DNA from 4 places in the Erwinia sp. PME.40.26/001 genome. Region 2 is predicted to be linked to each of the others. Evidence: predicted binding sites of a transcription regulator. Region 2 holds the regulator's gene; each other region holds the start of a gene.

Region 1 (7,616 bases), on a different contig from region 2:
CAGCAAAGCCCGCCATCACACCGTCCATTTCGCAGATAAAAGCTTCGGTATTGCCCGCCGGATCAAACAGCGTCCTGCCAAGCGCCTCTGCACTGGTCAGCGGCGGCGGCAGTCCATGCCCGTACACCGATAATCCGGCAATCATACCGTAGACAGACTCTGCATCTTCGGGGGTGGCCTTGCGAACCGAAATAGCCATAGCGCGATCACTTACTTATTGGGATTGATGAGCATCAGCATAATCGGTAATCTTCGATGAATTAAGTGCAATATAATCAATAGCGGATGAATTTCATGCACCCTATTTTGCGGCGGCTGGATTTAAATCTCCTGCCCGTTTTTGACGCGGTATACCGGCATCGCTCCGTGAGACTGGCTGCGGTTGAGCTGTCGATGAGCACCTCTGCCCTGAGTCATGCCCTTTCCAGACTGCGGGAGTTTCTGCAGGACCCGCTGTTTTTTCGCGACGGACACAAAATGAGTCCCAGCGTTTACGCGTGCCAGCTGGCCCCTCACATTGCTCAGAATCTGGCGGCGCTTAACCACTATCTCTGCCCGGCAGAAGCCTTTGACCCGGCGACCAGCGAGGTCACGTTCAACATCGCCGTGACGGACTATACGGCTTTCTGCGTGTTTCCCCGCCTGATGCAGATGCTACAACATGAGGCTCCAGGCCTGAGTTTCGAACTCTGCCATTTGCCGCATAACCCAGCGCTCAACGAACTGCTTGCCGGGGAAATGGATATGGCTCTGAGCTTCAGCGAGCCGGGTGAAAGGGGGCACCCCGATCTGGAAGAAACGGATTTATTCAGCGACGAGTTTGTGGTGGTGAGCGATGCGCGGCGTGACAGCCTCACGCTGGAAGCGTATCTGGCCGCCGGACATCTGGTGGTGACGCCGTGGAATGAAAAACAGGGGCTGCTGGACACGCACCTGACCCGGCTGGGCCTGAAGCGCAAAATTGCCATCAGGACCCCCTCAATGATGGGGGCCCCGTTTATCATCGCCGACAGCCCGCTGCTGATGGCGATCCCCTCATATGTTGCGTCCATCTTCGCCCCGGCCGCAGGACTGAAAATATTCAAACTCCCCTTTGCCGCCCCGCCCTTTACCGTAAAGATCTTCTCGCACAGGCGCAGCGCCAAAAGAGAACCCACCGAGTGGATTAAAGCAAAGATCGTCAGCGCCTTTGACGGGGGGCTCGCCTGAACCGGGCGGTAACCCGCCCGGAAAGCGTTTTATTTAAGAGCCAGTGCCGCTTTAATGGTATAGAACAGATCGGTCTGATCGGTCAGTCCCACCACGTTGGCCGCATGCGGGCCGTAAGCCGCAATGCGCAGCTGCGTGCCGGTGTGCCCCTGAGAGTCTTCCTCTGAGTTACCGTAGCTGAGGGTCATTGGGCTGCCATCTTTGGTGATCAGCGTCTGCGTCAGGCCGGGTGCTTTGCTGTCGTTGGCAATAATCTGGCTGGAGTGCGCATGGTCAGCAGTCACAATCACCAGCGTATTGCCATCTTTGCGTGCAAACGCCAGTGCTTTCTGCACCGCTTCATCCAGATCGACGGTTTCCCCTATCTGACCACACGGGTTGGCAGCATGGTCCTGCTTATCGATAGACGCCCCTTCCACCTGCAGGAAGAAGCCCTTCTCCTGGCGGTCCAGCAGCGAAATCGCTTTCTCCGTCATCTGCGCCAGTGTCGGGGTTGAGGCCGGACGTTCTGCATTTACTTCACAGGTAATGGGTTTACCGTCGAGGTTGCCGTGATAAGTGGCTTTCGGCCCTTTCCAGCGTACCGGCATATTGCCGTCGGCAAACAGGCCCAGGACCGGCTTAGCGTCACTGGCTTCGGTCAGCGCGTTCATGCCGTCCAGATCGTTCACCCACTGATAGCCACGCAGTTTTGCCTGCTCCTCCAGCGTTTTACCCTGCCACTCCCCTGCTTTTGCGGTTTCGGCGAAGGTTTTGCCACCGCCGCCCAACGTCACATCGGCGCGGGCGTTCAGCAGCTGCTCGGCAATGGAGCCCTTCCCGCCTTTTTCCAGCGCGTTGCTGGCACAGAGTTCACTGGTTTTTACCGGGCCATAACACTTACGCGAGGTGACATGGGCAATCTGCGCAGCCGGGGTGGCATCTTCCAGTTCGGCGGTAGAAACATTGCCCGTGGCTTTACCGGCCGCTTTGGCCAGCTCCAGCAGCGAGGGATAATCCTTTCCGTTCACATCCACGCCAATCGCACCATTATAGGATTTTACGCCGGTGGCCCAGGCGGTCGCTGACGCAGCAGAGTCAGTCACGTAGTCCGGTTTATGGGTTTTCTTATCCAGCGAGTAGTGGGTGTACTGCCCGGTCAATGGCAAGGCATCAATCCCTTTAAAGAAGCCGCCTGCGCCCTCTGCATAGTTACGCGCTGCGGTAATTTCCGAATCGCCCATGCCATCACCAATCAGCAGAATGACATTTTTCGCTGTGCTGTTGCTCAGTGACGCTTTAAGCGCTTCGGTCTGATCTTCGGTAAGGCGTCTTGCCCCGCCAGGCTGAGTAATATCCCCCTGGGCGGCACGATGATAGGTGGCAATATCCGCCACGGCGGAAGAGCAGATCAGGGATGTCAGCAGGGAAAGAGCAAAAGCTTTATGTTTCATTTAGGGCGATCTCCATGAATAAATTTAACTTAATGTTTCCAGGCGTCAGTCTGCGATACAACTATTTCATTTTCGTGTCAGCAGGATGACCATCAGGTTTCACGGGCGATCGTCATAACGGGCTGTTTTCTCTGATTGCTCATGGGTTAAGCGAATAGAACCACAGGGAAAAATACTGCTTGACCCATTAACCGCGACTGCCTATAGTAGCGCCCCGTTGCCCCCTGCGGGTGACAGCAGTAAAAATATGGTGAGGTGTCCGAGTGGCTGAAGGAGCACGCCTGGAAAGTGTGTATACGGCAACGTATCGAGGGTTCGAACCCCTCTCTCACCACCATATTTCAAGAGAATGCCTGAGCGAAAGTTCAGGCATTTTTTTTGCCTGTGGCACGGCCAGAGAGGGCGTGAAGAACCCTCGCAAGGGGTCGACAAAACGGCAGGACAGCCGTTTTGCACAGCCGCAGGCTGCCCGCAGGGCGAGCGCCAGGGATGGCGCGCGTGAGCCCCCTCTCTCACCACCCTATTTCAAGAGAATGCCTGAGCGAAAGTTCAGGCATTTTTTTTGCCTGTGGCACGGCCAGAGAGGGCGTGAAGAACTCTCGCAAGGGGTCGACAAAACGGCAGGACAGCCGTTTTGCACAGCCGCAGGCTGCCCGCAGGGCGAGCGCCAGGGATGGCGCGCGTGAGCCCCCTCTCTCACCACCCTATTTCAAGAGAATGCCTGAGCGAAAGTTCAGGCATTTTTTTTGCCTGTGGCACGGCCAGAGAGGGCGTGAAGAACCCCCGCAAGGGGTCGACAAAACGGCAGGACAGCCGTTTTGCACAGCCGCAGGCTGCCCGCAGACCTGCGATGCCGTGTCGTGCCGTACAAAATGTGATCGGCCGCACAAACGGGTTACTGGATTGTCCCCACCTTCACTATTCTTAGCACCTTGCGCCACTCTTAATCCCAACCAGGTTACCCCATGAATGAAGTCACTCAACTGCTGAAAAGCCATCGCAGCGATCGCAGCTACCTTGATAAACCTATTGATGATGCCGTGCTGGAAGACATCATCGAAACGGCCTGGCGTGCGCCCACATCCGTTAACTCGCAGCAGGTCTCTCTGGTGGTGGTTCGTGACGCCACCACGCGCGCCCGCATTGCCGAAATTGCCGGCGGCCAGCCGTGGATCGCCCAGGCTCCAGTGTTCATCACCTTCGTACTGGATATGTATAAAAGCCAGCTGGGTATTGAAGCAGAAGGAAAATCGCAGATTGCTCATGAAAGCCTGGAGAGCCTGATTTCCGGGGCCACCGATATCGGTATTGCCCTGGGTGCGGTGATGACCGCTGCCCGCTCTCACGGCCTTGGCGTGGTGCCTATCGGCGGTATCCGTCGTCAACCGCAGGCCATGGTCGAACTGCTTAACCTGCCCGACCTGACGTTCCCGGTCGCCGGCGTGGTACTGGGTTATATTGACCAGCCGGCCGTACAGAAGCCGCGCATGTCGCTGGCGGGTTTCCGCCATCACGAGCGTTACGACGCGGCGATCCTGCCAGACGTCATCAAGGCCTATAACCAGGTGCTGGTCGCTCACTGGCAGAGCACCGGGCGCGAGGATGGCGATAACTGGGGTAACAATACCGCCAGCTATTACCAGAATATTTATTTCCCGGACGTTCAGCCCGCTATCCTGCAGCAGGGCTTTGGCATCGATAAATAAGCATAAAAAAAGCCCGGCATGCGCCGGGCTTTTGTCTGCATAAATGGGTATTAGCTGTAAGCCTGCAGCGCGCGCTGGCAAAGTTCGGAACGCACGCAATCCTCTTTATCAAAACGCACGACGCCAATCATCTCATCCTCCTCAAAGCGCGCCATCGCGTCGCTGAGGCCGGACTTCACATGCGCCGGTAAGTCACACTGGGTAATATCCCCGTTGACGATCACCGTGACGTTTTCCCCAAGTCGGGTTAAGAACATTTTCATTTGGGCAGCGGTGACGTTTTGCGCCTCATCCAGAATCACCACGGCGTTCTCGAAGGTGCGGCCGCGCATGTAAGCAAAGGGAGCGATCTCCACTTTGCCAATCTCAGGCCGCAGGCAGTACTGCATAAAGGACGAACCCAGACGTTTAACCAGAACGTCATAGACCGGCCGGAAGTATGGCGCAAATTTCTCAGAGATATCCCCGGGAAGGAATCCCAGATCCTCATCCGCCTGCAATACCGGACGCGTAACAATAATCCTGTCGACATCCTTATGTATCAGGGCCTCAGCGGCTTTTGCCGCGCTGATCCAGGTTTTACCGCAGCCTGCTTCGCCGGTGGCGAAAATCAGTTTTTTATTTTCTATGGCATGGAGATAGTGCGCCTGAGCTTCATTTCTGGCTTCAATGGCCGAGTGGTCGCGCGTATCGCGTGCCATGCCAATCGAATCCAGCCCACCCATATGCACCAGCGAGGTGACCGACTCTTCTTCACGCTGACGGTGACTGCGTGAATCGCTACGAAGCACACGTTTTGCTTCACGACGCGCTTTGATCACTGCTTTCTGTCTTCCCATAGTGGCACCTTACAGTTGGTTTCATTTCCCGCATCCGTTATGTCGATGCGATTACGTGAACGCTTTAGAGGTCGTGGCTTCCTTTTAAGCCTTGTCTGGCCGTTGAAACGAATGCACTCCAGAACACATGTCTGTTGAACACCGGAAAGGGTTAAAGGAATGGAAACGCCGTTGAGTTGTAAAAGAAGAGAAAGCTGAAGAGGAAATGTATTCCCCGCAAAGTTTTGCGAAATGAGACTTTTGATAAAACGATCCGGTAAAGGATTTCTGCATTCGCTATCTCCAGAGTGGAAAACTATATGCGAAAATCAACAGCAAATTCATATTCTTCATATTAGCTAAAAATTGCAACACTTTTTTTAACGTTATTATTACACTTGTATGAAAGCGTTTTAGATCATCATATTAGCTACAGGAATTTATTTTTATGGCGGCGGTTTTTTGACGTGATTGAGTGCTTTTTAACCAGAGAGGTTTTATTGATGTCAACGCACAGGGGATGAGGTCAGGGTAAAGAGAGCGGATTAAGATTAATCCGCTAAATACAATCAGGCTTCGAGCAATCCCTGGGCCAGGAAGTGCTGTGCATCCGGCACGCCGGGTAGCACAAAGAAATATCCCCCGCCAATCGGTTTTATATATTCTTCCAGCGCTTCGCCATTGAGACGTTTCTGCACGGTAAGAAAACCTTTTTCTAAATCGTGCTGATAACAGACAAACAGCAGACCCATTTCCAGTTGTCCGGCGTTAGACACCCCCAGGGAATAACTGTACCCCCGGCGCAGCATCAGGCTGCTTTGTGTTTCCAGTGTGCGCGGGTTAGCCAGACGAATATGGGCATCCATCGGGATGACATCGCCGTCGGGATCGCGGGTATAGTCCGGGACATCGTGCTCATGATACATACCCAGCGGCGCACCGCTGTGTTTCTCCCGGCCAAATATTGTCTGCTGTTCACGCAGCGGCGTGCGGTCCCAGAACTCGACGTGAAACTGAATGATGCGCGTCGCCTGATAGCTGCCGCCCACTGCCCACGCCGGTTCGCCCTGCCCTTTGCTAACCCACAGGATGTTGTCCATCAGGCGATCATCGCTGCTGTCCGGGTTAGCCGTGCCATCCTTAAACCCCAGCAGGTTGATCGGCGTCTCTTTGCCCCGGCTGCGTGCAGCATGGTCAGAGATGAAGCCCTCCCGCCGCCAGCGCACGCTGAGCAGATCCGGTGAATGCTTGATAATATCGCGCAGCGCGTGGATCACGGTGTCATTGGTGTTGGCGCAGATCTGCAACAGCAGATCGCCGTGGCACAGACTGGCGTCCAGCGAGTCATTCGGGAAGCGCGTCATCCGCTGCAGTTTCAGCGGCTTGAGTGCAGCCAGACCAAAACGTTCGTCAAACAGTGAGCTTCCCACCGACACGGTAATCGTCAGATTATCCGGGTAAATATCATCGCCCAGAATGCCTGAGTCCATCGGCGGCAGCTGCGGGTTGGTCACCAGCGGCGCTTTACCGCCGGTGGTGAGAAACGCAATGCGGTCGGTTAACAGCCTGAAAAGACGCACCAGATCGGCTTTGTCACTGGCCAGCACATCAAAGGCGACCAGCATCATTGCCGCCTGCTGCGGGGTGGTGATCCCCGCCTGGTGCGCACCATAAAACGGCTGGCGTTCCTGGCGGGCACCCGGAGACAGCGTGCCCGGGGAGGACGTTTTCTCGTCGACCTCGGCATGAGCCGGGCATCCGCCCGCCAGTGCCAGGGCACCGCTGAGGATGCCCATCCCTTTCAACAAGCGCCGGCGTGACGCCAGCGCTACATCATCAACAGGTTTTGCCATGTGTGCTTAATCCAGACCCAGCGTACCGCGCAGCATCGCCAGGTCTTCGGCCAGTGCCGTAATCGGACCTTTCAGCGCCGTGCGGTCAGCATCGGTTAATTTATCGTAAGACTCATAGCCATCTTTGGTCCGGTACTTCGCCAGAATGGTATCCACCTTCCTGAAGTTACCGTCCACTTTCGCCAGCAGCTGCGGATTCGCTTTCTGCACCAGCGGACGCAGCAGGTTAACAATTTTCTGTGCGCCATCAACGTTGGCCTGGAAATCCCACAGGTCAGTGCGGCTGTAGCGATCTTCCTCACCTGAGATCTTGCTGGAAGCCACTTCCTCAATCAGACCGGCGGCACCGCCCACCACTTTACCCGGCGGGAACGCCAGCTCACTGATGCGGGTCTGCAGCTCCAGCACATTTTTGTACAGCTGGTCAGCATACTTATCCAGCCCTTGAGTGGTGTGGTCGGCGAACAGGACTTTTTCTAAACGGTGGAAGCCGGTGAAGTTCGGGTCTTCTGCTTTCTTCTCAAAGTCGTCCTCACGGGCATCAATCGCCCCGTCCAGGTCAGAGAACAGCTCGGCAATCGGCTCGATACGCTCATA
Region 2 (7,616 bases):
TACCGCGACAAACGTGCAGGCCAATCACCAGGTCGTCCGGCTTACCTTCAAGGGCCTTATTCAGCACACGAGCATAGGTGCGGGCCAGCACCTGTGGATCGTCACCGCGCTCCCGGATCTGCTGCTGCTGATCGGCTGAACACAGGTAGGCCCAGACTGTATCGTCCAGCTGCAGATAGCGGCACCCTGCCTCATAAAAGGCGCTTATCGCATCGCGATAGGTCTGCGCCAGATCGTCAAAATAGACATCAAGATCCGGGTAGACATCAGCATCTATGACTTTACGCCCACCGCGAAAGTGCAGCACGCTGGGGCTGGGAATGGTCATTTTGGCGACGGCGTCACCGCTGATGCTTTGCAGGAAGCGGAAATCATCCAGCATCGGATGGTCGCTGAAGCCAAGCTTACCGGTCACTTTCACACCGCGCGCTTTGGTCTGTACGCCGTTAAACTGAATGCCCTGTTCAGCCTCATAGCGCTCCACCCCGTCCAGTCCGTCAAAGAAGTCGAAGTGCCACCAGGCGCGGCGGAACTCACCGTCTGTCACCACCTGCAGGCCGCTTTCACGCTGGCGTGCCACGACCTGACGGATCGCATCATCTTCCACCCGACGCAGCGCTGCGGCATCGATCTCACCGGCTTCAAACTGCTTACGGGCCTGCTTAATTTCAGCGGGACGAAGGTAGCTGCCCACCACTTCGGCACGGTATGGGGTGAAAGTAGTCATGATGAAAGCCTCCTGGCCTGTACGTGGCGCATAGTTTAGTGACGAAATAGTTACCGTAGGTTATCCATAGACTTCTGGACGTCTACATGGCTGTCACTAAGAGTGTCATGAGAATCTTTCAGGGGCAAACGAGGAAATTTCACCGTACATGAATAAAATTCAACTTTGCCTGGTGTGGCCGCTTGCTGTCACGGCGCTAACATCGCGCGGGCACGCTGCCTCTGCTGCTCCGACAGCGGCAGATAACCCGCCTGGCTGACCAGCGCCTGCCCCTGCGGCGAGAGCGCTAAACGCAGGAATGCAGCGGTGAGGGGCTCCAGCGGTTTATCCGGGGCTTTATTGACGTAAATATAGAGGGGACGGGCATAGGGATAGCGTCCGCTGCGGATATTGTCGATGCTGGGCGCAATCCAGTCGTTGCCCTCGCGCGCCACTGGCACGGTTTTTACCCCACTGATATGAAACCCGGCGCTGGCATAGCCAATGCCGTTCAGCGTTCCTGCTACCGCCTGTACCACGGCTGCCGATCCGGGATACTCCCCAACATCGTTGCGAAAATCGCCGTTACACAGCGCCTGCTGTTTGAAAAACCCCCAGGTGCCGGAGGCCGAATTACGACCAAAGCGCTGCAGGCCCCGTGTCGCCCAGCCGGGCTGAGTGAGCTGTAAATCCCCCCAGGTTCGGGGCACCGACAGGCCGCCACAGCGGCGGGTAACGGAAAAAATGGCATCCAGCTGCTGTGCACTCAGTCCGGTAAGTGGGTTGTCCTGATTGACCACCACCACCAGCGCATCCATCGCCACCGGAACGGCCAGCGGAGGATAGCCGTAGCTGTCCTCAAACAGCTGGCGCTCGGTGGCCTGCATCGGTCGGCTCATCGCCCCAAGCTGGGCGGCCCCGGCTGCCAGCGCGGTCGGGGCCGTTGATGACCCCGCCGCCTGGATCTGTACGTTCACCCCGGGGTACTGCCGGTTGAAACTGTCCCCCCACAGCGCCATCAGGTTACCCAGCGTGTCAGAGCCAACGCTGGTCAGATTACCTGCCAGCATTCCCTCTTTCGCCGTCGCCGGTGACATCACCAGCACCAGCGCCAGCGCGATTAACGTTTTCATTGCATGGGTTCCGTAAGACTTAACGCTGCGCATTCTCAGCCAGTTCGGCACTGACAATCAACCTTGGTGGTAGTTGAAAGCTGAAACAGGTTTCGCTGCCGGGCTTGCTGGTGATATCCAGCCGCGTGTTGTGGTGGCTGAGCGCGTGTTTCACAATCGCCAGCCCCAGTCCGCTGCCGCCGGTCTGCCGCGATCGCGCTTTATCCACCCGGTAGAAGCGCTCCGTCAGCCGCGGCAGGTGTTCCGGCGCGATGCCCGGCCCGTTATCTTTCACCTTAAACTGCGCCCCCTGCGGGCTGCGCAACCAGCTGACGTCAATGCGCGTCCCGTCCGGCGTGTGGTTCACGGCATTGTAGACCAGATTAGAGATCGCACTACGAAGCTGCTCATCATTGCCAAAGACCCGCAGATGCGGGTCAGTGTGAAAATGAATATCGTGGCGGCCATTACTGAGGGTTTCCGCTTCGCGCTGTAGCACGCGGAGCATCATCGGCACATCCACTTTTTCCTGCAGATCCAGCGCCGGTGCCGCTTCGATACGGGACAGGGTAAGCAGCTGTTTCACCAGGCTGTCCATGCGTTTGGTTTGCTCCTGCATGGTATGCAACGCCTTATCACGCAGACTCCCCTCCAGCACGGAGTCATTCATCATCTCCAGATAGCCCTGCAGGACGGTTAATGGCGTGCGTAGCTCATGGCTGACATTGGCAAAAAAGTTGCGGCGTGCGCCCTCCAGCTGGTGCATCTGGGTCACATCACGCGCCACCAGCAGCCACTGCCCTTCGCTGTAGGGCATTACGCGGAACTCAAGATGACGATGGCTGTTAAGCACCAGCGTCAGCGGGCGGGAAAAATCACGCTGGCGCAGGTAGCGGGTAAATTCAGGATAGCGCAGCAAATTCAGGATGTTCTGACCGTTATCTTCCGGCCAGCGCAGCCCCAGCATCTGCTGCGCCAGACCGTTGCACCAGAAAATGGTGCCCTCTTCGGTGGTCAGCACCACCGCATCGGGCAGCGATTCCGCGCCACTGCGAAAACGTTTAATCAGATGGCCGAGCTCACGGCGACGGCGACGGTTGCGCGCCTGCATTTGATACAGACCGTAGAACAGCGGTTCCCAACTGCCGCGGCCGCTGGGTGGCGTCATGCTGCGGTCAACCCACAGCCAGTGAGAGAGTCGAAGTAAGTTGTTGAAATGAAAACCCAGCACGCACAGCACTGAGACTAACAGCAGCCAGGGCAGCCCGCCCACCAGCAGCCCGAGGATCAGTGCGGGCAGGCTGGCGAGCAACAGCTCAAGCAATAATCTCTTCCAGGAGAGGCGTTCCAACACGGTTCAGACTCCAGCGCGAACAATCAATAGCGTGCAGAGAAACGATAACCTGTTCCGCGAACCGTCTGCACCATACGATCGTGCCCGGTCAGCTCCAGCGCTTTACGCAAACGGCGAATATGAACGTCGACGGTACGATCTTCGACGTAAACGTTAGTTCCCCAGACGTGGTTTAGCAACTGCTCACGGCTGTAGACACGTTCCGGGTGGGTCATAAAGAAGTGCAGTAATTTATATTCAGTCGGCCCCATTTCCAGCGGCTGTGTGTCGGACATTACGCGATGCGAGGACGGGTCAAGACTCAGCCCCTGCATCTCAATAACCTCTTCCACCGCCATCGGAGAGATACGGCGCATCACGGCCTTGATGCGTGCCACCAACTCTTTCGGTGAAAAAGGCTTGGTGATGTAATCATCCGCGCCCACTTCCAGGCCACGCACGCGATCCTCTTCCTCACCGCGCGCCGTCAGCATCATCACCGGAATATCCCGGGTCATGGCTTCACGCTTCAGGTGCTTAATAAACTGGATGCCTGAACCGCCCGGTAACATCCAGTCCAGCAGGATGAGATCCGGCCACGGCTCAATCAGCAAGTTGACTGCGCTGTCATAGTCCTCGGCTTCGATCGGTTGATAATCGTTTTGTTCCAGAACGAAACACAACATCTCACGGATTGGGGCTTCATCTTCCACCACCAGAATACGCTTGGCCATTATTGCTCCTGCTGCTGTGACAGGTTGTCACGGGGATATGCGGCGCCATTATGCGTCAGTTTTATGACACTTTTATGAAAAAAGCACCCCCTGAAAGCATTGATGGAATTAAATAAAATCCCCTGCACAGCAATAATCTGCCTGTCGTGGATAATTCGGCAGGCAGGACGGGTATACTTCCCGCCATCCATTTCCGCCATGAAAGGACCCCCATGCGCATCATTCATACTGCCGACTGGCATCTTGGCCAGTTTTTCTATACCAAAAGCCGGGCGGCCGAGCACCAGGCCTTTCTTGACTGGCTGCTGGAAAAAGCAGAAGCGCAGCAGGCCGACGCCATTATCGTCGCCGGGGATATTTTTGATACCGGCTCGCCGCCGAGCTATGCACGCGAGCTGTATAACCGCTTTGTGGTCAGGCTGCAGCAAACCGGCTGTCAGCTGGTGGTGCTGGGTGGCAACCACGATTCAGTGGCGATGCTGAACGAATCGCGCGAACTGCTGGCCTGCCTGAATACCCGGGTGATCGCTGCAGCCAGTGACGATGTCAGCCAGCAGGTCCTGCTGCTGAACCGCCGCGATGGCCAGCCCGGCGCACTGCTCTGTGCCATCCCCTTTTTACGTCCGCGCGATATTCTGCGCAGTCAGGGCGGCCAGTCAGGGCGGGAGAAGCAGCAAAGCCTGCTTGAGGCCATTACCGATCATTATCAACGCTGCTGGCAGGAGGCACTGACGCAGCGTGAGGCGCTGGGACTGACGCTGCCGATTATCGCTACCGGCCATCTGACCACTCTGGGGGTGACCAAAAGCGACGCGGTGCGCGATATTTACATCGGTACGCTGGACGCCTTCCCCGCCGACTGTTTTCCCCCGGCAGACTACATTGCCCTCGGTCATATTCACCGCGCCCAGCGTATTGCCAACAGCGAACACATTCGTTACAGCGGTTCGCCCATTCCGCTCAGTTTTGATGAATTGGGTAAAGCCAAAAGCGTGTTTCAGGTCGACTTTGACGCGGGCCGTTTCGTTGCCGCTGAGGCGCTGCCGATCCCATCCTTCCAGCCGATGCAGATGATTAAAGGATCGCTGGAGCAGATCGAACAGCAGCTGGCGGCGCTGACGCCCGATCCGCAGGGCAGAACTGTCTGGCTGGATATTGAGATCGTCACTGACTCTTATCTCAGCGAGTTACAGCGCCGTATTCATGAGCTGACCGCACCGCTGCCGGTGGAGGTGGTGCTGTTGCGCCGCAGCCGCGAACAGCGGGAGCAGGTTATCGCCCGGCAAAATAATGAAACCCTCAGCGAATTGAGTGTTGAGGAAGTGTTTTCCCGCCGCCTGGCCCAGGAGACCGACGAACCGGAACGACAGGCGCGGGCCCGTGCGCTGTTTGCCCAAACGCTGGAAGCAGTGCGCCATGAGGAGCAGCCCTGATGAAGATCCTGACCCTACGCTTTAAGAACCTCAACTCGCTGAAAGGCGAATGGAAGATTGATTTTACCGCTGAGCCGTTTGCCAGCAACGGGCTGTTTGCCATCACCGGCCCGACCGGCGCGGGAAAAACCACGCTGCTGGATGCCATCTGCCTCGCGCTGTATCACGAAACCCCACGTCTGAAGAGCATCACCCAGTCACAAAATGACCTGATGACGCGTGACACTGCAGAATGTCTGGCGGAGGTGGAGTTTGAGGTTAAAGGCGTGGCGTGGCGTGCATTCTGGAGTCAGAACCGCGCACGCGGTGCCGCTGATGGCAATTTGCAGGCCCCGCGCGTGGAGCTGGCGCGCTGCGATGACAATAAGATTGTGGCCGACAAGGTCAAAGACAAGCTGGAGACGATCGCCGCTCTGACCGGGCTGGACTTTGAACGCTTTACGAAATCCATGATGCTGTCGCAGGGCCAGTTTGCCGCATTTCTTAATGCCGATGCCAATAAACGCGCTGAACTGCTGGAGGAGCTAACCGGTACCGAAATTTACGGAAGACTCTCTTCGGCGGTGTTTGAACGACACAAACAGGCGAAGGTGTTACTGGATACCCTGAGAGCGCAGTCAGGCGGCATGGAGTTATTGAGCGAAGCGCAGCAGGTCAGCCTGAATACGCAGCTGGCACAAAGCATTGCGGAGGAGCAGGCACTCACTTCGCAGCAGCAGACCCGGCAGCAAAAAGTGCACGAATTGCAACAGCTTGAGCAGCTACAGCGGGACCGGCAGCTGCTGAAAGCCCGCGTACAGCAGCTGGATGAACAGCGACAACAGGCACAGACCGCACTGACGGCGGCAGCGCAGCAGCAGCAGCAGGCTTTGCTGGCGCAGGAGCAGCATCAGACGCTGCACCTGCAGCAGGACACCCTGATAGCAGAACACATACTGCCGCTCGATCTGCAGCTGAGCGCTCTGCGGGAGCAGGTTCAGCAGCAGGTCCGTGAGCAGAATGAGCACCAGCAGGCGTTCGCCTCACGCCAGCAGGAAAGCGTGCAGAACCTTCAGCTGCAGACGGAAAAACAGTTGCAGCAGCGGCAGCTTAACGACTGGCGCAGCGCCCATGCGCAGTATGAACGTTACGGAGAGTCTCTGCCGCTGTGGCGGGAACGTTTCCGTCAGCAGCAAGAGAGTGAGCAGTCACTCACATCTTTGCGACAGCAGGTAGCGACCCGCCAGCAGGCGCTGGTGCAGTATGAACAGGCCTGCGCGCAGCTTCAGCAGCAGCAGACGCCTTTACAGCAGCAGCTTACCGACGCAGAACAGGCACTTGCTCAGGCCCGGCAGCGGCTGGTACCGCTGCAACAGCAGCACCCGGAAGAGTCCCTGCGTGCGGCGCTGGCGCAGTTTGCCCGGCAGCGGCCGCAGCGCCTGCTGCTGGCAACGCTGCTTCCGCAGGGCCATCAGCTGAACGGTCGCCTGGCCCGGTTACAGCAGGAACACCAGGCGCTGACGCAGCAGATCCAGAAAAACAGTGAGCAATTACTTACGCTTCGCGCGTCATGGAAAGAGAAGTATCAGCATCAGCAGGATCTGGATAAACGCTGTGAGCTGGAACGGCGCATTGCCGATCTGGAGCAGCACCGGGCGCAGCTGGAGGCCGGTCAGCCCTGCCCGCTGTGTGGTTCAGAGACTCATCCGGCAGTGCAGGCATATCAGGCATTACAGCTGTCAGAAAACCAGCAGCGGCTGGCCACCCTCAGGCGCGAGGTTGAACAACTGAAAGATGAGGGAAGCACCCTCGCCGCCCAGGTGAAACAGGCGCAGACGCAGGAGGCCCGTCTGCAGGAGGAAATGGCCGATCTGGGCCGTCAGCTGCAGCAGCTGGAGCAGCAGTGGCAGAATGCCGCGGGTGCACTCTCGCTGACGCTGACCCCGCAACAGCATGCGCAGGCCAGTGAGTGGCTGGCAGAGCAGGAACAGCAGGAAAGCACCCTGCAGCAGCAGCTGGAAGCGCTGGAGCAGGCACTGCGCCACTGTCAGCTGCAGAAAGAGGGGCTTTATCAGCAGCAGCAGGCATGGCAAAACCTGCAACAGCAGATCCAACTGCAGCAGCAGGAGAAAGCCGCCGCCGTGCAGGCCCTGAACGCACAGCAGCAGCAGCTTGAACAGGATGAAGCGCGTACACAACAGCTCCTCAGCAGCCTGGCAGAAGCATTGAGTCCGCTGGGTCTGTCACTGCCGCAGGACGGCGACTATCAGGGCTGGCTGCAGCGCTGCGAACAGCAGTGGCAGGCATGGCAACGTAACA
Region 3 (7,616 bases), on a different contig from region 2:
GGTCAGAAACAGAAACCGCGCAAGCTGAAAATCAAAGAAGCGATGAAGCTGCTGGTGGAAGAAGAAGCTGCCAAGCTGGTGAACCCGGAAGAGCTGAAGCAGGAAGCGATTGACGCTGTTGAGCAACACGGCATCGTGTTTATCGATGAGATTGATAAAGTCTGTAAGCGCGGCGAATCCTCCGGCCCGGACGTTTCCCGCGAAGGCGTACAGCGCGATCTGCTGCCGCTGGTTGAAGGTTGTACTGTCTCTACCAAACACGGCATGGTGAAAACAGACCATATTCTGTTTATCGCCTCCGGTGCATTCCAGGTCGCCAGCCCGTCAGATCTGATCCCGGAACTGCAGGGTCGCCTGCCAATCCGCGTTGAGCTGCAGGCGCTGACGACCAACGATTTCGAGCGCATCCTGACGGAGCCAAGTGCGTCAATTACCGTGCAGTATAAAGCGCTAATGAACACCGAAGGCGTTGAGATCAACTTCACCCCGGACGGCATCAGTAAAATCGCCGCCGCTGCCTGGCAGGTCAACGAAACCGCAGAAAATATTGGCGCACGTCGTCTGCACACCGTGCTGGAGCGTCTGATGGAAGAGATCTCCTACGATGCCAGCGACCTGAACGGCCAGTCGATCACCATTGACGCGGAGTATGTGGGCAAACACCTGGATGAACTGGTGGCTGACGAAGATCTTAGCCGCTTTATCCTGTAAATCGCTGTCCATAACGAACAGGAGGCTACGGCCTCCTTTTTTTATGTCCGAACACTATCCTTGACCAGGATTAACACCTGCCACTGAAAAGCGTCCTACCATGGGGCTGATATCGTGCTGGCACCCGCCACACGCGACCTGAAGCGGAACGGAGGCGCCACCTCTTATGGAACATAGCCAACTGGCTTCCCCCCCCTCACTGCCCCGGGCCTGGCTGGACAGTTTGCGCCTTCGCACGCTGCCGCTGGCCTGCGCTTCCGTTATTACTGGCAGCGCGCTGGCGTGGCATCAGGGACATTTTGATCCCGCCATTGCCCTGCTGGCGTTGCTGACCACCATACTGCTGCAGATCCTCTCGAACCTGGCCAATGACTATGGCGATGCGCTAAAAGGCAGCGATACGCCGCAGCGTATTGGCCCGCTGCGTGGCATGCAGAAAGGAGCGATCACGCCGGCACAGATGCGTATTGCCCTGATTCTGACCGTCGGCGTAACGACCGGCTGTGGCCTGTTGCTGATCCTGCGGGCGTGCCAGTCACCCGCCGACATGCTGGGATTCGTGGTAATGGGCGCGCTGGCAATGGTCGCCGCCATCGCCTATACCGTGGGGAAAAAGCCCTACGGCTATCTTGGGCTGGGCGACCTCTCGGTGATGATTTTCTTTGGCTGGCTCGGTGTCATCGGCAGCAGCTACCTGCAGACCCACCAGCTTGATACGTTACTGCTGCTGCCCGCCAGCGGATGCGGCCTGCTGGCCACGGCAGTGCTGAACGTGAATAATTTGCGCGATATTGACAGCGACCGGCAGAACGGTAAGTTCACCCTGGCCGTGCGTCTGGGAGCAACACGAGCGCGGCGTTACCACGCCGGGCTGCTGATGACGGCCCTGGCCTGCTTTGCGCTTTACAGCGGCGTTGCCGGGCTGCGTCTGCCTGGCTGGCTGTTCCTGTTAGCGGCACCTCTCCTCTGGCAGCAGGGGCGTTATATTCTGCGGGAAACCAGCGCACTGGCCATGCGTCCGATGCTGGAAAAAACCGTCAAAACTGCGCTGTTAATCAATGTGCTGTTCGCGGCGGGACTGCTGCTCAGTTAAACGCGATGTGCTTGACCCATCGCAACTTTTAACAATTGATGATTTTGCCAACAGCCCCCTTTAAGCGATATACTTATCTCCCCTGTGGCAAACAGACGAAACCCCCTATGAAATACGATACGTCAGAACTGTGCGACATCTATCATGAAGATGTGAATGTCGTTGAACCGCTTTTCTCAAACTTTGGTGGGCGCACCTCGTTTGGCGGGCAAATCACCACGGTAAAATGTTTCGAGGACAACGGGCTGCTCTATGATTTGCTGGAGGAGAACGGCCGTGGCCGCGTATTACTGGTGGACGGTGGCGGTTCGGTACGCCGTGCGCTGGTCGACGCCGCGCTGGCCAGGATCGCGTTGCAAAACGAGTGGGAAGGCATTGTGGTGTATGGTTCTGTGCGTCAGGTCGACGATCTGGAAGAGCTGGACATCGGTATCCAGGCCATCGCCGCCATTCCTGCGGGTGCCGCGGGTGAAGGCATTGGTGAAAGCGACGTACGGGTGAACTTTGGCGGTGTGACCTTCTTCTCCGGCGACCACCTTTATGCCGATAACACCGGGATGATCCTCTCAGAAGATCCGCTCGACATCGAATAAAAACGAACACCAAAAAAGGGGTGCCTTCGGCACCCGTTTTCTGCTTGCTTCCTGCTTTTTACGCCAGGCGCAGCATTACACCTCTTCCATTTTTCCCAGCAAAGCCCGCAGACGTTCCTGCCAGACGTGCTGTTCTTCCTTCAACTGCTGATTTTCACGTACCAGCGCATCGCTGCTGCCAGCTGCCTGCTGAACCTGCTGGTTCAGATGACCGTTTTGTTCTTTAAGCTCTTCGATTTCCATCTGCAACAGCGTGATGGTATCAATCGCCTGCTGCACTTTTGCTTCCAGTTTCTCGAATACTTCAAATGACATGTCTGTAACCTCTCCTAATCGCAGCGCGTTGATGATGCTAGCCGCAGGGGTGAGGAATGAACCGGCATTCCGCGGATAACAACGATGCTTCGATTGTAAGTAGAGCGACCGCTCAAGTCCAGCAACGAACCTTTACAGGGCGCAGTCTGTAACAATTTTCAGTCTATACCTGGTTTAAGTAACATCTGAAGGGGCAGCTTGTAAGGTGCGGGTTAAAAAATTGCACATTTCACACGCGATTAAACGCGCATCAGGTGATTTTCGGAAAGCAAAAACACGCGAAAACGCTCATTTTTATGACACAGAACACAAATATTGAGTTCGCTATTTCTCGTTTATGCTCGTTAACGATAAATTCACATCAGCCCTACATAAGATTGGGCTGGTTCACGGATGAAACAAAACTAAGACCGTTGACAATTAACCTCGCCTTCAGGAATTTCATCATGAGTCATGCTACAAGCACGCTTAAAGGGCAGTGCATCGCCGAGTTTCTCGGCACTGCCACGATCATCTTTTTTGGTGCTGGCTGTGTCGCCGCCATGAAAGTCGCCGGAGCCAGCTTCGGCCTGTGGGAAATCAGCATCGTCTGGGGCCTTGCCGTGGCGATGGCCGTGTATCTCACCGCCGGTATTTCCGGGGCACACCTTAATCCCGCCGTCAGCGTTGCACTCTGGCTGTTTGCCAACTTCGAAGGCCGTAAGGTACTGCCTTACGCCATCGCCCAGGTTGCTGGCGCATTCTGCTCCGCTGCACTGGTTTATGGCCTGTACCATAACCTTTTCCTCGACTACGAACAGACACATCATATGGTGCGCGGCAGTGTTGAAAGCCTCGACCTTGCAGGTATCTTCTCGACCTACCCTAACCCCCATATCGGCGTAGGCCAGGCATTCCTTGTCGAAATGGTGATCACCGCGATCATGATGGCGCTGATTATGGCCCTGACCGATGACGGTAACGGCCTGCCGCGTGGCCCGATGGCCCCGCTGCTGATCGGTTTCCTGATCGCAATCATTGGTGCTGCAATGGGCCCGCTGACCGGCTTCGCCCTTAACCCGGCGCGTGATTTCGGACCAAAACTATTCGCCTGGCTGGCTGGCTGGGGTAATGTTGCCTTCACCGGTGCCCGCGATATTCCTTACTTCCTTGTTCCGATTTTTGGCCCGCTGGTCGGTGCAAGCCTCGGCGCCTTTGGCTACCGTGTCCTGATTGCCAACAACCTTCCCGGCAAGGTTGTGGAGAAACAGGAAAAATCAGCACCGCGTGCCGCACAGCGTAAAGCGTAACTCCTGCTCACTGTTTATTATCAGGAATTGATTATGACCGTAGAAAAAAAATATATCGTCGCTCTCGACCAGGGAACCACCAGCTCCCGCGCCGTGATTCTGGATCATGACTCCAACATCGTCGCGGTGTCGCAGCGTGAGTTCCAGCAAATTTATCCGAAAGCTGGCTGGGTTGAGCATGACCCAATGGATATCTGGGCGTCGCAAAGCTCCACCCTGGTCGAAGTGCTGGCCCATGCGGATATCAACTCTGACGAGATTGCCGCCATTGGTATCACTAACCAGCGTGAAACCACCATTGTCTGGGATAAAGAGACCGGTAAGCCGATTTATAACGCCATTGTCTGGCAGGATCCGCGCACCGCTGACTACTGCGCCAAACTGAAAAGAGAAGGCCTGGAAGAGTATATCCGCCACACAACCGGGCTGGTGATTAACCCGTACTTCTCCGGTACCAAAGTGAAATGGATCCTCGACCATGTTGAAGGCTCTCGTGAACGCGCGCGCCGTGGTGAGCTGCTGTTCGGTACCGTCGACTCCTGGCTGGTGTGGAAGATGACGCAGGGACGGGTTCACATTACCGATTACACCAACGCCTCACGCACCATGATGTTTAACATTCATAAACTCGAGTGGGATCAGCGCATGCTGGAGATCCTCGATATCCCGCGTGAAATGTTGCCTGAAGTGAAGTCGTCTTCTGAGGTGTATGGCCAGACCAACATTGGTGGTAAAGGTGGCACACGTATTCCGATCGCCGGTATTGCCGGTGACCAGCAGGCAGCCCTGTATGGTCAGCTCTGCGTCCAGCCGGGAATGGCGAAGAACACCTACGGCACTGGCTGCTTCATGCTGATGAACACTGGTACCGAAGCCGTTACCTCCACGCACGGCCTGCTGACCACCATTGCCTGCGGACCGCGCGGTGAAGTGAACTATGCGCTGGAAGGCGCGGTGTTTATCGGCGGCGCATCGATCCAGTGGCTGCGTGACGAAATGAAGCTGATCAACGACTCTACGGATTCTGAGTACTTCGCGACTAAAGTGAAAGACACCAACGGTGTCTATATGGTACCGGCGTTTACCGGTCTGGGCGCACCATACTGGGATCCGTATGCCCGCGGGGCCATCTTTGGCCTGACCCGTGGTGCCAATGCCAACCACATCATTCGCGCCACCCTGGAGTCCATCGCCTATCAGACGCGTGACGTGCTGGAAGCGATGCAGAACGACGCCAACACCCGCCTTCAGTCGCTGCGCGTGGACGGCGGTGCGGTAGCCAACAACTTCCTGATGCAGTTCCAGTCCGACATTCTGGGCGCACGCGTTGAGCGTCCTGAAGTCCGTGAGGTGACCGCACTGGGTTCCGCTTACCTGGCGGGCCTGGCGGTAGGCTTCTGGAAAGATCTGGATGAAGTCCGTGCCAAGTCGGTGATTGAGCGTGAATTCCGTCCAAGCATCGAAACCACCCAGCGTAATGTGCTGTACGCTGGCTGGAAGAAAGCGGTTGCCCGTGCGCAGGCATGGGAAGAGGCTGACGACAAGTAACAGTCCCCAACCCGTGGTCGCCTGACCACGGGTATCTCCCTTCCCCCCTCCGCTCCCTGTGATAAACTTCCCGCCTCATTACTTTCCCGAGGCATGTCATGAAACGAGAACTGGCGATTGAATTTTCCCGCGTAACCGAAGCGGCGGCACTGGCTGGCTATAAGTGGCTGGGGCGCGGCGATAAGAATGCCGCAGACGGCGCGGCCGTACACTCCATGCGCATTATGCTTAACAAAGTGGATATTGACGGTCAGATCGTGATTGGCGAAGGGGAAATTGATGAAGCGCCGATGCTGTATATCGGTGAGAAAGTCGGCACGGGTAACGGTGATGCCGTAGATATTGCTGTCGATCCCATCGAAGGAACCCGCATGACGGCACTGGGCCAGGCCAATGCGCTGGCGGTGATGGCGGTGGGGGATAAAGGCACCTTCCTCAACGCCCCGGATATGTACATGGAAAAACTGGTGGTGGGGCCGGGTGCCAAAGGCACTATCGACCTCAACCTGCCGCTGGAAGAGAACCTGGTCCGGGTGGCCGCTGCCCTCAACAAGCCCCTGACGGCGCTGACGGTGACGCTGCTGGCGAAGCCGCGCCACGATGCAGTGATTGCCAGCCTGCAACAGCTTGGGGTGCGCGTCTTCACCTTCCCGGACGGCGATGTGGCCGCCTCGATCCTCACCTGCATGCCGGACAGCGAAGTGGACGTAATGTACGGTACCGGCGGAGCACCAGAAGGCGTGGTGTCAGCGGCGGTGATCCGGGCACTGGATGGTGATATGCAGGCCCGCCTGCTGGCACGCCACGAGGTAAAAGGGGATACGCCGGACAATCGTCGTCTGGGTGAAGAGGAGCTGGCGCGCTGCCGGGCAATGGGGATTGAAGCGGGCCAGGTCCTGACGCTGGAGCAGATGGCGCGGAACGACAACGTCGTCTTCTCTGCCACCGGCATCACCAGCGGCGATCTGTTAAAGGGCATCACCCGCCAGGGCAATATGGCCACGACTGAAACTCTGCTGATCCGGGGAAAATCGCGCACTATTCGCCGTATTCAGTCCATTCACTACCTGGACCTGAAAGACCCGAACCTGCATCAGTATATTTTATAACCGCCCGTGGCAGGGCGGGCAGAAAAAAGGCATCACCTGCCGGACCGAATGGCGACCCTGCAGGCGATGCACGGTTTATACCGCGTGTGCCTGCGGTCGCTTCGAGAGCGGCAGCCAGCACAGCAGGATCAGCAGCGCGGTGGCAAACATCAGCATCCCGAGGCTGAACTGTCCGGTCTGCGGCAGGAGGGCTGACAGCCAGGCAATCAGTCCGGAACCCAGATTCTGTAAGCCCCCCACCAGGGCCCCGGCGGTGCCCGCCATATAGGGCCAGGGCTCCATTGCGCCCGTGGTCGCCAGCGGAAACAGCATGCCAGCCCCAAAGAAAAACAGCGAGGCAGGCACTATCAGCGTCCACAGGTTCATCACCCCCAGCCAGCCGGGGATCCACATCATGACGCCCGCCAGCAGGCAGCTGTTCACTGCGTACCACATCACGGTGGTAAAAGGTTTCTCACTGCGCCCGGCAAACCAGGCCCCGAAGAAGGCTGCAGGCAGAGGCAGAATGAACAGCACGCTGACCGCCAAGCTGCTGTAGCCGAGCACGCCCCCCATCAGCACGCCGCAGCTGGCCTCAAATACGGCAATGCCAGCCAGTGCCCCTATGAGGATCACCAGATAACGGATAAAACTGCTATCGGCCAGCAGGGGACGATAGCGGGAAAAGAACGGCCGCTTCTGTTGGCCCGCTGGCCGGGTTTCGGGCAGCCAGCGCAGCATCGCTGCCGTAACTGCCAGGCACAGCAGCAGTAAAAAGGCGAAACAGGCCTGCCAGCCAAACAGGTGGGTCAGCCCCGCCCCGATCAGAGGGGCGATCAGCGGGCTGATCAGTATGCCCATATTGAGCAGGCTGTTGGCGTAGCGCAGCGCACTGCCGGCATACAGGTCACGGGGCATGGTTCGGGCCATCACGCCGGCGACGCCGGTTCCCATCCCCTGAATAGCGGCCCCCAGCACC
Region 4 (7,616 bases), on a different contig from region 2:
GGTCACCGGCAGGTTCGCCAGCGGCTGCATCATATCGGTGCTCCAGAACTGGTTCGACAGCGAGGTAAACAGCAGGGGAGCGGTCTCTCCGGCAATGCGGGCAATCGCCAGCAGTACCCCGGTCAGGATGCCCGATACGGATGCTTTCAGGGTGATCGCTGAAATCATCTTCCACTTCGGCGTTCCCAGCGCATAGGCCGCTTCACGCAGGCTGTCCGGAACCAGTCTCAGCATGTTTTCTGTAGTACGGATGACTATCGGGATCTGCAACAGTGCAAGAGCAACCACCCCGGCCCAGCCGGAGAAGTGCTTCATCTGTGCCACCACGATGGTGTAAACAAACAGCCCCACCACAATCGACGGCGCAGACAGCAGGATATCGTTAATAAAGCGGGTGACTTCAGCCAGCCAGGATTTACGGCCGTATTCGGCCAGATAGATGCCCGCCATAATACCCAGCGGCGTACCAACGGCCGTTGACCAGAAGATCAACAGCCCGCTGCCCGCCAGAGCATTCGCCAGCCCACCGCCTGCCGTATTCGGTGGCGGGGTATTTTCGGTAAACAGCGACATCGTCATGCCATCAATACCGCGCGTGACGGTTGAAAACAGGATCCACACCAGCCAGAACAGGCCAAATGCCATTGTCAGTAATGACAGGGTGAGCGCAATGCGGTTTTTCATCCGGCGCCACGCCTGCATTTTGCGGCGTGAGGCTAACAGCGCATCACGCGACTGTAATTCCATCGTGGTCATGAACGTGCTCCTTCACTTTTCGCCAGGCGCAGGATCATCAGTTTCGAACAGGCCAGCACAATAAAGGTGATCACAAACAGGATCAGCCCCAGCTCCATCAGCGCAGCGGTATGCACCCCAGACTCAGCTTCAGCAAATTCGTTGGCCAGTGCAGAGGTAATACTGTTGCCCGGCATAAACAGCGATGCGCTGTCGAGCTGGTAGGTGTTACCGATAATAAAGGTCACCGCCATGGTTTCACCCAGCGCACGGCCCAGGCCCAGCATCACGCCGCCAATCACCCCATTCTTGGTGAAAGGCAGTACCACGCGCCACATCACTTCCCAGGTGGTGCAGCCGATGCCGTAAGCGGACTCTTTCATCATGACCGGTGTCTGCTCAAACACGTCGCGCATCACCGAGGCGATGTAAGGGATAATCATGATCGCGAGGATAATCCCGGCGGCCAGAATCCCGATACCAAAGGCCGGGCCGGAGAACAGCGTGCCGACAATCGGTACGTTAGCCAGTACGTCACCGACCGGCTGCTGGAAGTAGGTAGCGAACAGCGGGGCAAAGATAAACAGGCCCCACATGCCGTAAACGATGCTGGGGATCGCAGCCAGCAGTTCAATCGCCACGCCCAGCGGACGACGCAGCCAGTTCGGGGCCAGTTCCGTCAGGAACAGGGCGATACCGAAGCTCACCGGGACTGCGATAAGCAGGGCAATAATGGAGGTCACGACGGTACCGTAAATCGGCACCAGCGCACCAAACTGTTCGTTAGGGGCATCCCACTCTTTGTTCCACAGGAACGAGAAGCCAAATTTCTGGATACTCGGCCATGAGGAGATGATCAGGGAGACAATGATGCCGCCGAGCAGCAACAGCACAATCAGCGCAGCCAGTTTGACCAGTGCGCCGAAGATGATGTCACCCTGTTTTCCGGGGGCCTTGAATGCCGGCTTGGTTTCAGCCATAGAATTCTCGAGTCTGTTACTGCAGATACGTATCGGGCAAGGCTTGCCTGCCCATGGGGGTCATACGCACCACCTGCGGTGGTGCGTTACTGCCATCGCTTAGTACAGGGCTTTGCCAGAGCTGTCTTTTACGTCTTTTTTCCAGGCGCTACGGATCTGCTCGACCACTGAATCGGGCAGAGAAGCATAATCCAGGCTCGCGGTGGTTTTGCCGCCGTTTTTGTAAGCCCAGTCAAAGAACTTCAGGACAGCTGCACCTTTCTCAGCGTTAGCCTGCTCTTTGTGTACTAGGATATAGGTGGTGGAGGTGATTGGCCACGCGTTGTCGCCTTTCTGGAAAGTCAGGTCCTGAGCAAATGACTTGCTCCAGTCAGCCCCTTTCGCCGCATCGCTAAAGCTCTGCTCGCCAGGCTCAATGGCTTTGCCGTCCGCATCCACCAGCTTGGTGTACGCCAGGCTGTTCTGTTTAGCGTAAGCATACTCAACGTAACCGATGGAACCCGGCAGACGCTGAACGAAAGCGGCCACGCCGTCGTTACCCTTGCCGCCCAGACCGGTTGGCCAGTTCACGGTGCTGCCTTTACCAACTTTGCTGCTCCAGTCGCTGTTCACTTTGGACAGGTAGCTGGTAAACACGAATGACGTCCCGGAGCCGTCAGCGCGGCGCACCACGTTGATGTTGGAATCCGGCAGTTTCACGCCCGGGTTCAGCTTGACGATCGCCGGGTCATTCCACTTTTTGATGGTGCCCAGATAGATATCGCCCACGGTCTTGCCGTCCAGGGTCAGCTGTCCAGATTTGATACCAGGAATATTAACCGCCAGTACCACCCCGCCAATAACTGTCGGAAACTGGAACAGGCCATTTTTTTCTAAATCTTCGTCTTTCATCGGCGCATCTGAAGCACCGAAGTCTACAGTTTTAGCAATAATTTGCTTAACGCCGCCGGATGAACCGATACCCTGATAGTTAACCTGGCTGCCCGTTGCGGTGTTGTACTCTGCAGCCCACTTGTTGTATACCGGTGCCGGGAAGGTCCCGCCTGCGCCGGTCAGGTTGGTCGCGGCCATGGCAGAAACGGCGCTGAGAGACAGGGTTACTGCGACGAATTGAGCCAGGGTTTTGTGCATCAGTGTCATGTTCCCTCCACGGGATTAAAAAGTCAGGCCAGTTGCCGTGTTTGTCTATAGCCAAAATAATTCGGGTTGCAGGAAGGCGGCAAATGATCGAATCCCGATGCGCTTACCGTTGTAAGTGATTCGGGTGAGCGAATGTAGCCAACGCACCTGCAGCTTGAAGTATGAAGGATATAATTATGATTGCTGCTGGAGGCAAAATAGGACAGTTTGGTGACAGTAAAATGTACGAAATATGACACTTTTGTGACACACCCCAGCGAAATATTCATCATCGTAAGATTGTCTGCCTGCTCCCGCGACGGGCTTTTAATGCGATCACACTTCCTGCCGCTGCGCTGATTTTCCACGGTGCTACTTTTGCCCTTCCACAGGACAGGAGATAACCACCATGAAAATAACGGCTGCGGTCATCAACCACGTCAATGCCCCCTATCAGCTGGAGCCACTGGAGCTGACGGCCTTACGCGACGATGAGGTGCGGGTAAAAGTCGTCGCCTCCGGGATCTGTCATTCCGACGAAGCGCTACGCGTGGGTGATGAAGAACATTTTTTTCCGGGCGTACTGGGCCACGAAGGATCCGGTATCGTTGAGGAGGTGGGCCGCTCGGTGAAAGGGGTGACGACGGGCGATCACGTTGTGATGTCTTACGCTTACTGCGGTTGCTGCGATCGGTGCCGTCAGGGCCAGCCCTCTCACTGCCAGCACTGGGGAATGCTTAACGCCGGAGGGTTCCGTACCGATGGCAGCGCCGTGCTGCTGAAGCCCGACGGCGGCAAGGTGTCTACGATGTTTTCACAGTCCTCTTTCGCCACTCACACCCACACCCGCCTCAATAACCTGATCGTCGTGGATAAATCAGCAGACCTGCGTCTGGTGGCCCCGCTGGGCTGTGGGTTGTTAACGGGTTCAGCGACGGTATTCAACGGACTGAAGCCACAGCCCGGTTCAGACATTGCGATTTTTGGCACCGGTGCGGTTGGCATGGCGGCGATCATGGCGGCGAAAATTGCCGGATGCCGGCACATCATCGCGATTGATATCCATGATACCCGCCTGTCGCTGGCGCGCGAACTGGGTGCGACCGATATCCTCAACAGCAGCAAAGAGGAGGTGGTCAGCGCTATTGCCAGCCTCACCCAGGGCAAGGGGGTCAATTACGCCATCGACACCACCGGCCTGTCAGCGGTGATGAAAAGTGCGCTGGATGCGCTGGCGACGGGCGGCACGCTGGTCCCACTTGCCGTCACACGTCACGATCTAACCTTTAATCCGATGCGCAGCCTGGTGGCGTCCAGCAGGCGAGTGGCCGGGATACTGATGGGGAACGCCATTCCTCAGGTCTCCGTGCCGAAGCTGATTGAGTGGCATCAGCGTGGGTGGTTCCCGTTTGAGAAGTTAGTGAAATACTATGACTTTGCCGACATCAATCAGGCAAGAGCGGACTCCGCCAGCGGCGTCACCATCAAGCCCGTGCTGATCGTCGATAAAGGCTACCGGATATAAAGGAGCAGGCGCCATGGATGCGAAAGCAAAAGGGGAATTACTCGAGATTTTCCACCAGCAGAAAGCTCTCTTTTTATCCGGTATCACCCGGGACAATGTGTTTAAAAAAAACCAGCTGCGAAAACTGAAAAGCGCGCTGCTGGCCCACAAAGAGGCAATCTGCCAGGCGATGTGGGCCGATCTCGGCCGCAGTGAAACGGGCGTGGAACAGGCAGAGATCGTGCCGCTAATGAATGAAATCAGCTGCGCCCTCGACCATCTTGATGAATGGGCCCTTGAGAAAAAGGTACCGACACCGCCGTCTCTGGGCAACAGTGAAAGCTTTATTACACGGGAGGGCTATGGTGTTAACTATATCATCGGGCCGTTTAACTACCCGCTACTGCTCAGCTGTTGCCCGCTGATTGGTGCCATTGCCGGCGGCAACACTGCCATCATTAAGCCCTCTGAAGCCACACCGGCCACCGCCACCGTGATTGAAAAGATCATCAGTCGCACCTTTGCATCGAACTACATCCATGTCTGCCAGGGGGCAAAAGAGGAAAATGAATTCCTGCTGACACTGCCGTTTAATCTGATTTTCTTCACCGGCAGCCCAGCGGTGGGGAAAGTGGTGATGGCCGCCGCCGCCAGGCATCTCACCCCGGTACTGCTGGAGCTGGGCGGTAAATGCCCGGCGATTGTGCTGGAAGATGCCAACCCGGAATTAGTGGTGTCTGAGCTGATCGCCAGCAAGCTGATTAACAGCGGTCAAACCTGTGTGGCACCGGATTATCTGTATATCGACAGGCAGATTAAACCGCAGATTGTCAGTCATCTGTGCAGGGCGCTGAACGGCCAGTTTGGGATAGCGGGCAGTAACGGCAGGATTGTCTCTGATGCAGCATATGCGCGCCTGGAAAACATCCTCGCCCGTAGCGAGGGGGAGATCGTCTGGCGCGGAAGGTCGGATAAAGCACAGCGCTTTTTTGGCCCTGCGGTCGTGGATAACGTCAGCTTTGATGACAGCACCATGCAGGATGAGCTATTCGGCCCAATCTTCCCTGTGCTGACGTTCGACAGCGAACAGGACATTGCGACGCATATCAATACGCACCATCCGCAGCCACTGGCGGCGTATGTTTTTTCGCGCGACACTGACCGCGCACGCGCCATCATTGACGCCATTCCATCGGGAGATGCCGGGATCAACGCGCTGCTGCTTCATGCCGCTTCCCCTTATCTGCCTTTTGGCGGCGTGGGTGGCTCCGGGATGGGCTGTTATCACGGGGAGTTTTCTTACCAGGCTTTTACGCATCCGAAGTCACTACGCGTAAAAAAACAGGGTAGCGATGGTCAGGCAGCATCTCCGTCTGCCTGACCATCGCCACACTCAAGGGCCACCCCGCCCGGGGCTTCGCCTTACCGATGCCTGACCTCTTTTTCCCGTCAGGCTACTTAACCTTCTTTTCTGCCAGCGCATTCGCAATCGCGTTAAACATCAGGGAGGCTTCAAGCGGCTGCTTATTTGCCGCCGGCTCGGCCTGAGGCCAGGTCGACCACTGAACAATCACCAGTTTCTGCTGCTGATCGATGGCGATCATCTGACCAAAAATACCCTCAGCCGACAGTGCTTTATCGCGGGTTAACCCGTCAACAGGGCTCGCTTTTTTGGTGCTCAGCGGTACGCTGCTGTTCCACCACTGATAACCGAACTGGCCGTGAGGATAATCGGCCGTCACTGAGTTTTGCGCACGGGTCCAGCGTGTGGCCTCTTTTATCCAGCCATCGGGCAGGGTTTTAGTACCATCAGGCAGAACACCCTTGTTCATGACGAACAGCCCAAACTTGCCCCAGTCTTCAAGGGTGGCATTAAACCCGTGAGCACCGACGTCGTGTTTGCCGGGCAAGTAGCTGTGCCAGACACCATCATTCACCATGCCGTAAGGCTGCCAGATAGTGTCCTGCAGATAGCGGGCCAGCGTTTCACCAGTGGCTTTTTCCAGCGTGTCACCTAATACCCAGGCTCCGCCAGACGAGTAAGACCAGATCAGGCCAGGTCTGGCACAGGCTTTGCGCTGAGGATCCAATATCAGCTTGCTGACGCACGCATAGGTGTCCTTGCCCGCTTCACACTGCGTCAGCCGGGCAAAATCAGAGCTCGGGTCTGTGTAGTCCTCATTCCACGTCACCCCTGATGTGTGCTGTAACAGGCTGCGCAACGGTACATGCTCCCAGGCCGTACCGCGCAGGGCAGGATTGTATTTACCGGCTTCATCATCCAGCGAGGCAATTTTACCCTGCTTCAGGGCTACCCCCACCAGCGTTGACACCACCGATTTACCGACAGAGCGTGACGTCCAGAGCGTGGTTTTTGTATTGCCTTTGCCATAATAGTCCCAGACGATGTTACCGTTTTTAATCACCATAAAACCGGTCACGTTGTTACGCTTAAGGTAGTTCGTCAGCCTGTACTGATGTCCCCGAAAGGTAAAGGTGACGCGGGAGAGATCCTGACGGGCAACCGGTAACGGTGCGGGTTTACCTGCTCTGAAGATATCCCCCGGATAGGATCGATAGTCGTTACGGAAACCAATAACACGCTGGTCAGGCGTCCAGGTGAGCATATTTTTTACGTCGGGCAGGGTTTTATCCAGCGGGGTCGGGCAGGTGGTCAGGGGAACCGGGCAGGCCGCGCTGGCGGTAGCAGCGATACCCGCCGTCACCGCGCACAGCACCATCAGAACCCCTCCGGCTTTACTCTTTTTCATCCTCTTCCCTTAAAATCAGATGTGGGTGTTCATCTTAAAGAAAGCGAATAGGGATATTTGGACAAAAAAAGTCCGGCATACTGTTTGTTACAGTAATGCCGGACTGTTGTGCGGGGTAGCGGTACGGAATGCCGGATTATTCTACCGTAACAGATTTCGCCAGGTTACGCGGCTGATCCACGTCGGTGCCTTTGATCAGGGCAACGTGATAGGACAGCAGCTGTAACGGCACGGTGTAGAAAATCGGTGCTATCACGTCTTCCACGTGCGGCAGAGGGATAATGCGCATGCCTTCGCTGTTGGTAAAACCGGCATCAATATCGGCGAAGACATACAGCAGGCCGCCACGGGCACGCACTTCTTCAATATTCGACTTCAGTTTTTCCAGTAGCTCATTGTTCGGTGCCACCACAATCACCGGCATATCCGCATCGATCAGTGCCAGCGGCCCGTGCTTCAGTTCACCGGCTGCGTAAGCTTCCGCATGAATGTAGGAGATCTCTTTCA

What was found. The regulator PhoB, encoded in region 2, activates phosphate uptake and scavenging genes when phosphate is short. The targets are predictions, from matches to a motif close to CTGTCATAAAACTGNCNNAT.
Region 1: a site for PhoB is predicted at 2,704-2,723, ahead of phoA (alkaline phosphatase). Genes of this name have one in related genera too.
Region 3: a site for PhoB is predicted at 2,996-3,015, ahead of ACZ3HG_RS19715 (MIP/aquaporin family protein). Genes of this name have one in related genera too.
Region 4: a site for PhoB is predicted at 3,086-3,105, ahead of pstS (phosphate ABC transporter substrate-binding protein PstS). Genes of this name have one in related genera too.

The regions. Positions count from the first base shown of each region.
Region 1 is NZ_JBVHNP010000001.1:949,809-957,424, forward strand. Features, by position in the region: gene ACZ3HG_RS04705 (GNAT family N-acetyltransferase) at 1-199, opposite strand, end outside; gene ACZ3HG_RS04710 (LysR family transcriptional regulator) at 286-1,209, shown strand; gene phoA (alkaline phosphatase) at 1,239-2,642, opposite strand; tRNA gene ACZ3HG_RS04720 (tRNA-Ser) at 2,892-2,979, shown strand; gene ACZ3HG_RS04725 (NADPH-dependent oxidoreductase) at 3,608-4,348, shown strand; gene phoH (phosphate starvation-inducible protein PhoH) at 4,399-5,187, opposite strand; gene efeB (iron uptake transporter deferrochelatase/peroxidase subunit) at 5,736-7,019, opposite strand; gene efeO (iron uptake system protein EfeO) at 7,026-7,616, opposite strand, start outside.
Region 2 is NZ_JBVHNP010000004.1:320,130-327,745, forward strand. Features, by position in the region: gene ACZ3HG_RS14480 (cobalamin-independent methionine synthase II family protein) at 1-727, opposite strand, end outside; gene ACZ3HG_RS14485 (PstS family phosphate ABC transporter substrate-binding protein) at 916-1,839, opposite strand; gene phoR (phosphate regulon sensor histidine kinase PhoR) at 1,859-3,172, opposite strand; gene phoB (phosphate response regulator transcription factor PhoB) at 3,196-3,885, opposite strand; gene ACZ3HG_RS14500 (hypothetical protein) at 3,885-4,085, opposite strand; gene sbcD (exonuclease subunit SbcD) at 4,098-5,318, shown strand; gene ACZ3HG_RS14510 (AAA family ATPase) at 5,318-7,616, shown strand, end outside.
Region 3 is NZ_JBVHNP010000009.1:100,037-107,652, reverse strand. Features, by position in the region: gene hslU (HslU--HslV peptidase ATPase subunit) at 1-711, shown strand, start outside; gene ACZ3HG_RS19730 (1,4-dihydroxy-2-naphthoate polyprenyltransferase) at 878-1,804, shown strand; gene rraA (ribonuclease E activity regulator RraA) at 1,912-2,397, shown strand; gene zapB (cell division protein ZapB) at 2,473-2,712, opposite strand; gene ACZ3HG_RS19715 (MIP/aquaporin family protein) at 3,159-4,001, shown strand; gene glpK (glycerol kinase GlpK) at 4,035-5,549, shown strand; gene glpX (class II fructose-bisphosphatase) at 5,648-6,658, shown strand; gene emrD (multidrug efflux MFS transporter EmrD) at 6,734-7,616, opposite strand, start outside.
Region 4 is NZ_JBVHNP010000003.1:471,980-479,595, forward strand. Features, by position in the region: gene pstA (phosphate ABC transporter permease PstA) at 1-756, opposite strand, end outside; gene pstC (phosphate ABC transporter permease PstC) at 753-1,715, opposite strand; gene pstS (phosphate ABC transporter substrate-binding protein PstS) at 1,815-2,855, opposite strand; gene ACZ3HG_RS12630 (NAD(P)-dependent alcohol dehydrogenase) at 3,244-4,359, shown strand; gene mdlD (NAD(P)-dependent benzaldehyde dehydrogenase MdlD) at 4,373-5,719, shown strand; gene ACZ3HG_RS12640 (serine hydrolase domain-containing protein) at 5,793-7,109, opposite strand; gene glmS (glutamine--fructose-6-phosphate transaminase (isomerizing)) at 7,246-7,616, opposite strand, start outside.